2 linked regions of the Methylobacterium mesophilicum SR1.6/6 genome follow. The protein of the gene in region 1 interacts with the protein of each later gene in a pairwise test. Links are inferred from orthologs where the notes say so. Each region holds a gene or a part of one and is shown on either strand. Other genes may lie near its edges.

Region 1 (5,664 bases):
CAACGCCCGACCACACGATCCGTGCCCGTTCTGTTAGGCGCTCTAAGACGCCGACCCTCCGCCCACACTTCCTTAAAGACCCGGCAGCACTGCCCGCACGTGCGCGGTAAAGGCGCGCGTCAGCGGCGAGGCGTGCTGCTCCTCCAGACGGAGCGTGAGGCCGATCCGTGGAAGCGGCGGTAGTCCGTTCCCCCGCGACTCGACGCGCAGATCGGCCGGAACCGCCGACCGGGTCAGCACTGCAACGGCTTGGCCCGACCGCGCGACCGCCAGCAGCCCCGACAGGCTACCGCTCGCGTAGGCGATCCGGTAGGCGCGCCCGGCCCGCTCCAAGGCGGTGCGCGCCGCCCGATGATCGAGGGTGTCGGGATCGCCGAGGGCGAGCGGCAGCGGGTCCGGCCACGGTGCGGTGGCATCCTTCGCCGTCACCCAAACGAGTTCTTCCCGCCTCAGGATGGCGCGCTCGGCCACGCGGGGAACGGAGACCAGGGCAAGGTCGAGGCCGCCGCGTTCGAGCCGTTCTTCGAGCCGGGGCGTCGCGGCGCAGACCACGTCGATCGCCGCTGCCGGATGTTGCTGAGCGAAGCCGCGCAGGAGCACGGGCAGGAACGCTTGGGCATAATCATCCGGGCATCCGAAGCGCAGGGATCCGCTGAGGCTCCGACCCGAGAATTCGGCGAGGGCATCGTCGTGCGACGCGAGGATGCGTCGGCCATGGACGAGAAGTCGCTCGCCCTGGACGGTGAGCAGAACACCCCGGCCCGTCCGCGTCAGCAACGGTCGGTCGATGAGTTCCTCCAGTCGCTTCATCTGCATGCTCAGCGCGGCTTGGCTTCGGCCGACCCGCTCGGCCGCCCGGCTGAGTGCACCGGTCTCCGCCACGGCGGCGAAGCTGCGCAGAAGGTCGATATCGAGGGTCCGACCCATCAGGATCTCTGAATTCTCGTTTCAGAACTATAAGCTGGTGCGCGGGTCCGGTCGCCCCTTAGCATGCTAGGCAGACGCGGAGCACGAGCGACGATGACGCAGAATGCCGACGAAGATTTCTGGGATCGCGCCCGGCGCCACTTGGTGCGGTATGGCGGCGCGTTCGCCCCCGTCATCGTCGAGCGGGCGGAAGGCAGCTTCGTCATCGACGCCGACGGCAGGAAAATCCTCGATTTTACCTCCGGTCAGATGAGCGCGATCCTGGGCCACGGCCATCCGGAAATCGCCGCGGTGGTGGCGGATCACGTGAGGACCCTCGACCATCTGTTCAGCGGCATGCTGAGCCGACCCGTGGTCGATCTCGCCACCGAACTCGCCCGGCTCGCGCCTGGGCAACTCGACCGGTCCATGCTGTTGACGACCGGGGCGGAGGCCAATGAGGCCGCGCTGCGCATGGCCAAGCTCGCCACCGGCGGCTGGGAGGTGGTGAGCTTCGCCCAGTCCTGGCACGGCATGACGGCCGGGGCCGCTTCGGCGACCTACAGCGCGGGTCGCAAGGGCTACGGCCCGGCGCCGGTCGGATCGTTCGCGATTCCGGCGCCGAATGCCTACCGCCCCATCTTCGAGACGGGGGGCGCTCCCAATTGGCAGGCCGAGCTGGACTACGCCTTCGCGCTGGTCGACCGTCAATCCACCGGCAATCTCGCGGCGTTCCTGGCCGAACCGATCCTCAGCTCCGGCGGGATCATCGAGCTTCCGCCCGGCTACCTCGCGGCGCTCAAGCAGAAATGCACCGAGCGCGGCATGCTGCTGATCCTCGACGAGGCCCAAACTGGTATCGGCCGCACCGGGCTGATGTTCGCGTGCGAGCGCGACGGGGTGGTGCCGGATATCCTCACCCTGTCGAAGACGCTGGGCGCCGGCCTGCCGCTCGCCGCGGTGATGACCACGCCGGAGATCGAGGATCTCTGCCACGCCCGCGGCTTCCTGTTCTACACGACCCATGTCTCCGATCCGCTCCCGGCGGCGGTCGGCCTGAAGGTCTTGGAGATCGTTCAGCGCGACGGGCTCGTCGCGCGGGCCGCGGCGGCCGGCGCCCATCTGGCCGCCCGGTTGCGCGCGCTCCAGCAACGCTTTGCCTGCATCGGCGACGTGCGCGGGCGGGGGCTGCTGCAGGGCGTGGAAATCGTCGCCGACCGGGCCTCCAAGGTGCCGGCGCCGGAACTGGGCGACGCGATCACCCGGCGCTGCCTCGAACTCGGGCTGAGCATGAACATCGTCCAGCTGCCGGGCATGGGCGGCGTGTTTCGCATCGCGCCGCCGCTGACGGCCACGGACGCGGAACTCGACCTTGGTGTCGACATCCTCGAGCAGGCGATCGAGAGTGCCGTATAGGCGGCTTCCAAAAGGCTTCCGCAAGGCTTCCCTGGCGCGTCCTCAAGCGCTCAGGCCGCCTCGATTTCAGCGCTCACGGTCAGCCACTCCTCCTCGGCGGCTGCGAGCGCGCTGGCCGCGTCCGCCCGCATCTTGGCGATCTCGCCGGCCTTGGCGGCGTTTTCGCGGAAGGCCGAGCCGTCCTCCAGGGCCGCGTCGATCTTCTGAATCGCCGCCGTCAGCTTCGCCATCCGCGCCTCGATGGCGTCGAGCCGCTTGCGCAACGGTGCCAGCGCGGCGCGGCGCTCGACGCCCGCGCGCCGCGCCTCGGCCTTCTGACCGCCGGACGGCTCGGCGTCGCGCTCCGCGTCCCGCTCCGGGCCCGACAGAACGAGGCGGCGGTAATCGTCCATGTCGCCGTCGAAGGTCTTCACGGTGCCATCCGAGACGAGCCAGAGCCGGTCGGCGCAGGCCTCGACCAGGAACCGATCGTGGGAGACCAGGATGACAGCACCCTCGTAGTCGTTGATCGCCTCGACCAGGGCCTGACGGCTCTCGATGTCGAGATGGTTGGTCGGCTCGTCGAGGATCAGGAGGTGAGGCCCGTGGAAGGCGGCGAGTCCCATCAGCAGGCGCGCCTTCTCGCCGCCTGAGAGCTTCTCCACCGGCGTGTCGGCCTTGTTGGCGCCGAAACCGAGGCGGGCTGTCGCTGAGCGCACCTTCGCCTCCGGCACGTCCGGCATCAGGGTCCGGACATGCGCGTAAGCGCTCTCGGCGGGGCGCAACTCGTCGAGCTGGTGCTGGGCGAAATAGGCCACCTCCATCTTGGAGGAGCGCTTGACCTCGCCGGCAAGCGGCCCCAGCCGACCGCCGATCAGCTTGCAGAAGGTGGACTTGCCGTTGCCGTTGGCGCCCAGCAGCGCCACCCGGTCGTCAGGCGCGAGACTGAGATCGAGCCCGGTGAGCACGATGCGGTCGCCGTAGCCGGCCTTCACCCGCTCCATGGCGACGATCGGCGGCGACAGCGGCTTCTCCGGGCTCGGCAGATGGATCACCGGCACGTCGTCCTCGAGGAGCGCCGCGATCGGCTCCATCTTGGCGAGCCGCTTCATCCGTGACTGGGCCTGCCGCGCCTTGGTGGCCTTGGCCTTGAAGCGGTCGATGAAGCTCTGCAGATGCGCCCGCTCGGCATCCTGCTTGGCCTTGGCCTTGGCCTGCAGGACCCGCTTCTCGGACAGCTGCTTGGCGAAGCTCGTATAGCCGCCGCGGTAAATCGTCAGCTTGCCGCGATCGAGATGGAGGATGTGGTCGACGCTGGTGTCGAGCAGGTCGCGGTCGTGGCTGATGATGATCGCCGTACGCGGGTAACGTTCCAGGTAGTCGTAGAGCCAGAGGGTGCCCTCGATGTCGAGGTAGTTGGTCGGCTCGTCGAGGAGCAGCAGGTCCGGTTCGGAGAACAGCACGGCGGCGAGCGCCACGCGCATTCGCCAACCGCCGGAAAAGTCCGAGCAGGGGCGGCCCTGGGCGGCCGCATCGAAGCCGAGACCGTGCAGGATCGCGGCCGCACGCGCCGGCGCCGAGTGAGCGTCGATATCGACAAGCCGCGTCTCGATCTCGGCCCGGCGCAGTCCGTCGGCGTGCTCAGCCTCCGCCATCAGCCGGGCGCGTTCCGTGTCGGCGGCGAGGACGACGGCGTGCAGCGTCTCGGGACCGGCCGGCGCCTCCTGCGCAACGGCACCGATCCGCATGCCCCGGGGCAGGGATACGGATTTCGCATCCACCGGAAGGTCGCCCAGGATGGCCTTGAACAGCGTGGTCTTGCCGGCGCCGTTGCGCCCGACGAGCCCCACGCGGGCGCCCTCCGGGATCGTAAAGCTCGCCGAGTCGAGGATCAGACGGTCGCCGATGCGGTAGGAAAGGTCGTTGACGCGCAGCATGGCGGCGTTCTGGCCGTCCGGACGCGGCGAGGCAAGCGCGGCCTGCGTGCCGGCCATCTGCGCCGATCAACAAGCAGTCGTAGGGGATCGGTCTCTGTTGATCGATCTAAAAGCGATGCAAAAGCCGGCATTTTAACGGAATGGCATCAAAGCCGCTTCAGTATCGCGCATCAAGCCTGCGGTCCAACCGCGGTGGTCGTCCCCTGGGTACGAATGCGGACGCAGGCGGATCAGTATTGCGTCTCGGCGCGCCGTTGGGTGGGCGCGCCGCAGCCTGCGGTATCGTGCGCTCGGGGGGGGCGGACGACGGGAGCGAAATCTTGGGCCGGACCCTGATCCTCACCGACGACCTCAGCCGCGGCGAGCGGCTCGCCCGCAGCCTCGGCGCGGTCGGGTCAGCGACGCTCCACGACCTCTACGGCGATGCCGCGCCGCCCGCAGGCGCCACGCTGATCATCAGCGACGTCAGTGCGCTGACGTCCGAGTCCGTGCGCCGTCTGCGCCAAGCCCTCGCGGTGGCGCGCGGCACCGGTACGCCCTTCCTGCATCTGGTCCACGGCAACCTGGAGCGCGGCGAGATCCAGGCCACGGCCCTGGGGGCGACCCGGGCCCTGCCGGCCTCTGTGGCCGGGGCCATGCTGCTCAACGCCGTCGCGTCCCTGACCGGCGAGCCGTCGGGTCGGACGGCCGCTATCCCGCGGGAAGGAATCGAAGGCGCGCGGACAGCCTTCGCCGCCATCTTCCGTGCCGATCGCTGCCCTGAGCCGGCGATCGTCGAGTCCGGGGCTGTCCTGGTCAATCGCGCGGTCCGCGAGGCCAAAATCCGGGATTGGCTTGCCGTGGTGGCGAAGTTCGATGACGTAACCCACCGCCATTGCCTGAGCGTCGCCGGTTTGGCGGCGGCCTTCGCGCGCCAACTCGGGCTCAACGAATCCGACTCGAACTTTCTGATCAAGGGCGCGCTGCTCCACGACATCGGCAAGGCCAAGATCCCGCTCGCCATCCTGAACAAGCCGGCCCCACTGACGCCGGAGGAACGGGTCGAGATGGCCCGCCATCCGGTTCTCGGACACGGCATGCTCCTCGGAGGGGGTTACGATGCGCTGACCCTGGCGGTGGTCCGCTCCCACCATGAGTACCTCGATGGCACCGGCTATCCGGATAAGCTCTGCGGCAAGGAGATCCCGGATCTCGTCCGGCTGATCACGATCTGCGACATCTTCGCGGCGCTCATTGAGGCCCGACCCTACAAGGCGCCGAAAGCCGCTGGCGAGGCCTACGCGATCCTGAAGACCATGGAGGCCAAGCTCGACGGCGACCTCGTGCGCGCATTCGGAGGCGTCGCGCTCGCCTGTGAGACGCCACTCCGGGTTTCGGCCTGACGGATCCGTTCGCCCGCGTTCAGATGAGCTCCCAGGCCCCTTCG
Region 2 (6,301 bases), 1.5 Mb from region 1 along the record:
CATCATCAAGCTCTACGGCGAGGAGCCGGCGAACTTCCTCGATGTCGGCGGCGGCGCCTCCGAGGAGAAGGTCACGGCGGCGTTCAAGATCATCACCGCCGACCCGAACGTGAAGGGGATCCTCGTCAACATCTTCGGCGGGATCATGAAGTGCGACGTGATCGCCAACGGCGTGATCGCCGCCGTGAAGGCGGTGGGCCTGCAGGTGCCGCTGGTGGTGCGCCTCGAGGGCACCAACGTCGAGCAGGGCAAGGCCATCATCCGCAACTCGGGCCTCAACGTCATCCCGGCAGACGACCTCGACGACGCCGCCCAGAAGATCGTCGCCGCCGTGAAGGGAGCCTGATCATGTCGGTGATGATCGACGCCAATACCAAGGTCATCTGCCAGGGCTTCACCGGCAAGAACGGGACCTTCCACTCCGAGCAGGCCATCGCGTACGGCACCAAGATGGTCGGCGGCACGTCGCCCGGTAAGGGCGGCTCAAGCCATCTCGGCCTGCCGGTGTTCGACACGGTGGCCGAGGCCCGCGAGGCCACGGGCGCCGAGGCCTCGGTGGTCTACGTGCCGCCGCCGGGCGCGGCGGATGCGATCTGCGAGGCGATCAGTGCCGAGGTGCCGCTGATCGTCTGCATCACGGAGGGCATCCCGGTGCTCGACATGGTTCGGGTGAAGCGGGCGCTCACCGGCTCGAAGTCGCGCCTCGTCGGGCCGAATTGCCCGGGCATCGTCACGGCCGGCGAGTCGAAGATCGGCATCATGCCGGCCAACATCTTCCGGCCCGGCTCCGTCGGCATCGTGTCCCGCTCGGGCACGCTGACCTACGAGGCGGTGTTCCAGACCTCCAATGCCGGCCTCGGCCAGACGACCGCGGTCGGCATCGGCGGCGATCCGGTGAAGGGTACCGAATTCATCGACGTGCTGGAGCTGTTCCTCGCCGACCCGAAGACCGAGTCGATCGTGATGATCGGCGAGATCGGCGGATCGGCCGAGGAAGAGGCGGCGCAGTTCCTGAAGGACGAGGCCAAGCGCGGGCGCAAGAAGCCGATGGTCGGGTTCATCGCCGGCCGCACGGCGCCTCCGGGCCGCCGCATGGGCCATGCCGGCGCGATCATCTCGGGCGGCAAGGGCGGCGCCGAGGACAAGATCGCCGCCATGGAGGCCGCGGGCATCCGCGTGTCGCCGTCGCCGGCCCGGCTGGGCTCCACGCTCGTCGAGGTTTTGAAGGGCTGAGGCCCCGCGCGCCTGCGTTGCGGCCATCGCAGGGCCGCAACCCCCATATCGGGCGTGCAGACGATTTCAGCGGGGCGGTCACCCGCCCCGTTTCGGTTTGAGGGCGCTCCGCCGCGCTGACGGAGATCCCGAAGGGCAGGGCTCCTGCCCGCGCGACAGGATGGACGCACCATGGCACGCCAGGACGTGAACGAAGCGCTCCTCGAAACCTCGTTCCTCTACGGCGCCAACGCCGCCTACATCGAGGACTTGCAGGCGGCCTACGCCCGCAACCCGTCCTCCGTGGATCCGGAATGGCAGACCTTCTTCAAGGGTCTCGGCGAGGACGAGACCCTGGTCGAGAAGAACGCCGCCGGCGCCTCCTGGGAGCGGCCGAACTGGCCGGTGCCGCTGAACGGCGAATTGGTCTCGGCGCTCGATGGCAACTGGGGCGCGCTGGAGAAGGCGATCGGCGACAAGATCGTCGCGCGCGAGGCCAAGGAGGCCAAGCCCGGAAAGCCGCAGGACAGCGTCACGGCCACCACCGGCGTCTCGGTGGAACAGGCGACGAAGGATTCGGTGCGGGCGATCATGCTGATCCGCTCCTACCGCATGCGCGGCCACCTGCACGCCAAGCTCGACCCGCTGGGCCTCGCCCCGCGTGGCGACCACGAGGAGTTGCACCCGCAGCATTACGGCTTCCAGGAAAGCGACTGGGACCGCCCGATCTTCCTCGACAACGTGCTCGGCCTCCAGTTCGGCACGATCCGCGAGATCGTCGACATCCTAGAGCGGACCTACTGCCAGACGCTCGGCGTCGAGTTCATGCACATCTCCGACCCCGCCGAGAAGGCGTGGATCCAAGAGCGCATCGAGGGCAAGGACAAGGAGATTTCCTTCACCCCCGAGGGCCGCCGGGCGATCCTCAACAAGCTGATCGAGGCCGAGGGCTTCGAGAAATTCCTGGACCTCAAGTACACCGGCACCAAGCGCTTCGGTCTCGACGGCGGCGAGTCGATGATCCCGGCGCTGGAGCAGATCATCAAGCGCGGCGGCGCGCTCGGCGTCCGCGAGATCGTGCTCGGCATGGCCCATCGCGGCCGGCTCAACGTGCTCACCAACGTGATGGCCAAGCCCTTCCGGGCGGTGTTCCACGAGTTCAAGGGCGGCTCGGCCTCCCCGGCCGAGGTCGAGGGCTCGGGCGACGTGAAGTACCATCTGGGCGCGTCCTCGGATCGCGCCTTCGACGGCAACAACGTCCACCTGTCGCTCACCGCCAACCCGTCGCACCTCGAGATCGTCGATCCGGTGGTGCTCGGGAAGGTCCGCGCCAAGCAGGACCAGTGGGCCAAGCCCAACATCGAGCGCCGCACGGTGCTGCCGCTCCTGATCCACGGCGACGCCGCCTTCGCGGGCCAGGGCGTGGTGGCGGAGTGCTTCGGCCTGTCGGGCCTGAAGGGTCACCGCACCGGCGGCTCCATCCACTTCATCATCAACAACCAGATCGGCTTCACCACCGATCCGCGCTTCTCGCGCTCCTCGCCCTACCCGTCCGACGTCGCCAAGATGGTCGAGGCGCCGATCTTCCACTGCAACGGCGACGATCCCGAGGCCGTCACCTTCGCCGCGAAGGTCGCGGTCGAGTACCGGCAGAAGTTCGGCAAGCCGGTCGTGATCGACATGCTGTGCTACCGCCGCTTCGGCCACAACGAGGGCGACGAGCCGGCCTTCACCCAGCCGAAGATGTACCAGCGGATCCGCAAGCACCCGTCGGTGCTGGAGACTTACGGCCGCAAGCTCGTCGAGAACGGCTCCGTGACCCAGGAGGCGCTCGACGCCCGAAAGGCCGAGTTCCGCGGGATGCTCGACAGCGAGCTCGACGTCGCCAACAATTACAAGGCGAACAAGGCCGACTGGCTCGACGGGCGCTGGTCCGGCGTGAAGGCCGTGCACGAGGACGTGGACGATCCGCGCCGCGGCCGTACCGCCGTCTCGGCGGAGACCCTCCAGGAGATCGGCCGCAGGATCACGCAGGTGCCCCCGGGCTTCCACCTGCACCGGACGATCCAGCGCTTCATGGACAACCGCGCCAAGGCGGTGGAAACCGGGGCGGGCATCGACTGGGCGACCGCCGAGGCGCTGGCCTTCGGGGCGACCCTCCTCGACGGCAACCGGGTCCGGCTCTCGGGCCAGGACGTCGAGCGCGGCACCTTCTCGCAGCGCCACGCCCTGGTGATCGATCAGGAGAACGAGCAGCGCTACACGCCGCTCAACTCCATCCGCGAGGGGCAGGCGTCCATCGAGATCATCAACTCGATGCTCTCCGAGGAGGCGGTGCTCGGCTTCGAGTACGGCTACTCGCTGGCCGAGCCGAACGCCCTGGTCCTGTGGGAGGCGCAGTTCGGCGACTTCGCCAACGGCGCCCAGGTGGTGATCGACCAGTTCATCGCGTCCGGCGAGCGCAAGTGGCTGCGCATGTCCGGCCTCGTGCTGCTGCTGCCGCACGGCTACGAGGGGCAGGGGCCCGAACACTCCTCCGCCCGCCTGGAGCGCTACCTCCAGGCCTGCGCCGAGGACAACATGCAGGTCGCCAACGTCACGACGCCGGCGAACTACTTCCACATCCTGCGCCGCCAGCTGAAGCGGGACTTCCGCAAGCCGCTGGTGCTGATGACGCCGAAGTCGCTGCTGCGCCACAAGCGCGCCGTCTCGAACCTCGACGCGCTCGCCGAGGGCTCGACCTTCCATCGCGTGCTCTGGGACGACGCCGAGGAGGAGGGCGCGCAGAACAAGCTGGTGCGCGACGACAAGATCCGCCGCGTCGTGCTGTGCTCCGGCAAGGTCTACTACGACCTGCTGGAGGAGCGGGAGAAGCGCGGCCTCAACGACATCTACCTGATGCGCGTCGAGCAGCTCTACCCGTTCCCGCTGAAGGCGCTGGCCAACGAGATGGCGCGCTTCCGCAACGCCGACGTGATCTGGTGCCAGGAGGAACCCAAGAACATGGGCTCCTGGTCCTTCGTCGAGCCCTACCTCGAATGGGTGCTCGGCCAGGCCGGCTCCGCGGTGAAGCGCGCCCGCTACGTCGGCCGTCCGGCCTCCGCCTCCACGGCGGTCGGCCAGATGTCGAAGCACCAGGCGCAGCTCCAGGCCTTCCTCAACGAGGCCCTGGCGGTCTGATTTCTTGGGACTTGGCGGCGGCCTGCTCCGGCCGCCGCCTCTCACTCCTGGCCGTCCGGCACGGCCGAACCGATCCGGAAGTGCAAGACCTATGGCAACCGACATCCTCGTCCCGACGCTCGGCGAATCCGTGAGCGAGGCCACCATCGGCCGCTGGTTCAAGAAGCCGGGCGACACGGTCGCGGCCGACGAGCCGATCGTCGAACTCGAGACCGACAAGGTGACCCTGGAGGTCAACGCTCCGGCGGCGGGTGAGCTCGGCGAGATTCTCGTCAAGGACGGCGAGACCGTGGAGCCCGGCGCGCTCCTCGGCTCGATCGTCGAGGCCGGGGCGGGCGCAGCGCCGGCCAAGAAGGCAGCTCCGAAGGCGGCCGAGTCCAAGACCGAGACCCGCAGCGAGGCCCCGAAGGCCGCTTCCTCCGACAAGGCCGAGGCGCCGGCCCAGGAATCCTCGGCCGGCTACGGAAACCACGGCGACGCGGCCGCCCCAGCAGCGCAGCAGCGCCCGGCGGGCGACAACGGCCCGGCGGTGGCCAAGCTAGCCCGCGAATCCGGCGTCGATCCGTCGGGCGTGAACGGATCGGGCAAGGACGGCCGCGTCACCAAGGGCGACATGCTCGGCGCCATCGCCAAGGGCCCGGCCCCGTCTGCGGCACCCGCCAAGGAGGCCCGTCCGACCCTGCCGCGTGCCCCCTCGGCGCCGGACGATGCCGCGCGCGAGGAGCGCGTGCGCATGACGAAGCTCCGCCAGACCATCGCGCGCCGCCTCAAAGACGCGCAGGACACGGCTGCGATGCTGACGACGTTCAACGACGTCGACATGTCGGCCGTGATGGCGATGCGCAGCCAGTACAAGGACATCTTCGAGAAGAAGCACGGCACGAAGCTCGGCTTCATGGGCTTCTTCACTAAGGCGGTGATCGGCGCCCTCAAGGACGTGCCGGCGGTGAACGCCGAGATCGACGGGCAGGACCTCGTCTACAAGAACTACTACCATATCGGCATCGCGGTCGGCACCGATAAGGGCCTCGTCGTCCCGGTGGTGCGCGACGCCGACGACCTGTCGATCGCCGGCATCGAGAAGAAGATCGCCGGCTTCGGCAAGAAGGCACGCGACGGCAAGCTCTCCATCGAGGAGATGCAGGGCGGCACCTTCACGATCACCAACGGCGGCATCTACGGCTCGCTGATGTCGACGCCGATCCTCAACGCGCCGCAATCGGGCATCCTCGGCATGCACCGCATCGAGGAGCGCCCGGTGGTCCGCGCCGGCAAGATCGAGGCGCGGCCGATGATGTACCTCGCCCTGTCGTACGACCATCGCATCGTCGACGGTAAGGAGGCCGTGACCTTCCTCGTGCGGGTCAAGGAGGCGCTGGAGGATCCGGCTCGCCTCGTGCTGGACCTCTGAGGCTGTCATGTCGGGCGCTGAGAACAGGGTCGCCATCGTCACCGGCGGCAGCCGCGGCATCGGCCGGGCCGTGGCGCTGCTCCTGGCCGAGCGCGGCTATGCGGTCTGCCTGAGCTACGTGTCGGACGCCGCCGCGGCGCAAGGCATAGTCGACACGATCACCGCCAGGGGCGGCAAGGCGCTGGCCGTGAAGGGCGATGTCGGCAGCGAGGCCGACGTGATTGCCCTGTTCCAGGCCGCCGACGGGCTCGGTCGGCTCACGGCGCTGGTCAACAATGCCGGCGTGGTCGACGTGAAGTCCGACGTCGCCGACATGAGCCTCACCCGCCTGCAGCGGATGATGACCACCAACGTGGTCGGCAGCTTCCTCTGCGCCCGCGAGGCGGTGCGGCGGATGTCCACGAAGCGCGGCGGGACCGGGGGCGCGATCGTGAACCTGTCCTCGGTGGCGGCGCGGCTGGGCGGTCCCGGCCAGTTCGTGGACTACGCCGCCTCGAA

The links.
Region 2: the proteins of MMSR116_RS13160 (region 1) and MMSR116_RS20385 interact in binary tests that used the Escherichia coli proteins (3 or more experiments, as listed by UniProt). The link is inferred for Methylobacterium mesophilicum SR1.6/6 from one-to-one orthologs.

What each region holds. Positions count from the first base shown.
Region 1 is NZ_CP043538.1:2,763,536-2,769,199, forward strand. The notes cover bases 1,806-4,680. They hold MMSR116_RS13160 (ABC-F family ATP-binding cassette domain-containing protein), read right to left. Parts: upstream 4,239-4,680; coding sequence 2,373-4,238; downstream 1,806-2,372. Other genes in these bases: MMSR116_RS13155 (aspartate aminotransferase family protein), read left to right, coding at 1,806-2,322; MMSR116_RS13165 (HD-GYP domain-containing protein), read left to right, coding at 4,559-4,680. Outside these bases: MMSR116_RS13150 (LysR substrate-binding domain-containing protein), read right to left, coding at 73-927; more of MMSR116_RS13155, read left to right, coding at 1,021-1,805; more of MMSR116_RS13165, read left to right, coding at 4,681-5,620; MMSR116_RS13170 (UDP-3-O-acyl-N-acetylglucosamine deacetylase), read right to left, coding at 5,640-5,664. UniProt on the Escherichia coli protein: Genetic data indicate it may be involved in ribosome assembly or function.
Region 2 is NZ_CP043538.1:4,252,280-4,258,580, forward strand. What follows is about bases 1,081-4,592. They hold MMSR116_RS20385 (2-oxoglutarate dehydrogenase E1 component), read left to right. Parts: upstream 1,081-1,404; coding sequence 1,405-4,392; downstream 4,393-4,592. Other genes in these bases: sucD (succinate--CoA ligase subunit alpha), read left to right, coding at 1,081-1,233; odhB (2-oxoglutarate dehydrogenase complex dihydrolipoyllysine-residue succinyltransferase), read left to right, coding at 4,484-4,592. In the rest of the region: sucC (ADP-forming succinate--CoA ligase subunit beta), read left to right, coding at 1-346; more of sucD, read left to right, coding at 349-1,080; more of odhB, read left to right, coding at 4,593-5,803; MMSR116_RS20395 (SDR family oxidoreductase), read left to right, coding at 5,811-6,301. UniProt on the Escherichia coli protein: E1 component of the 2-oxoglutarate dehydrogenase (OGDH) complex which catalyzes the decarboxylation of 2-oxoglutarate, the first step in the conversion of 2-oxoglutarate to succinyl-CoA and CO(2).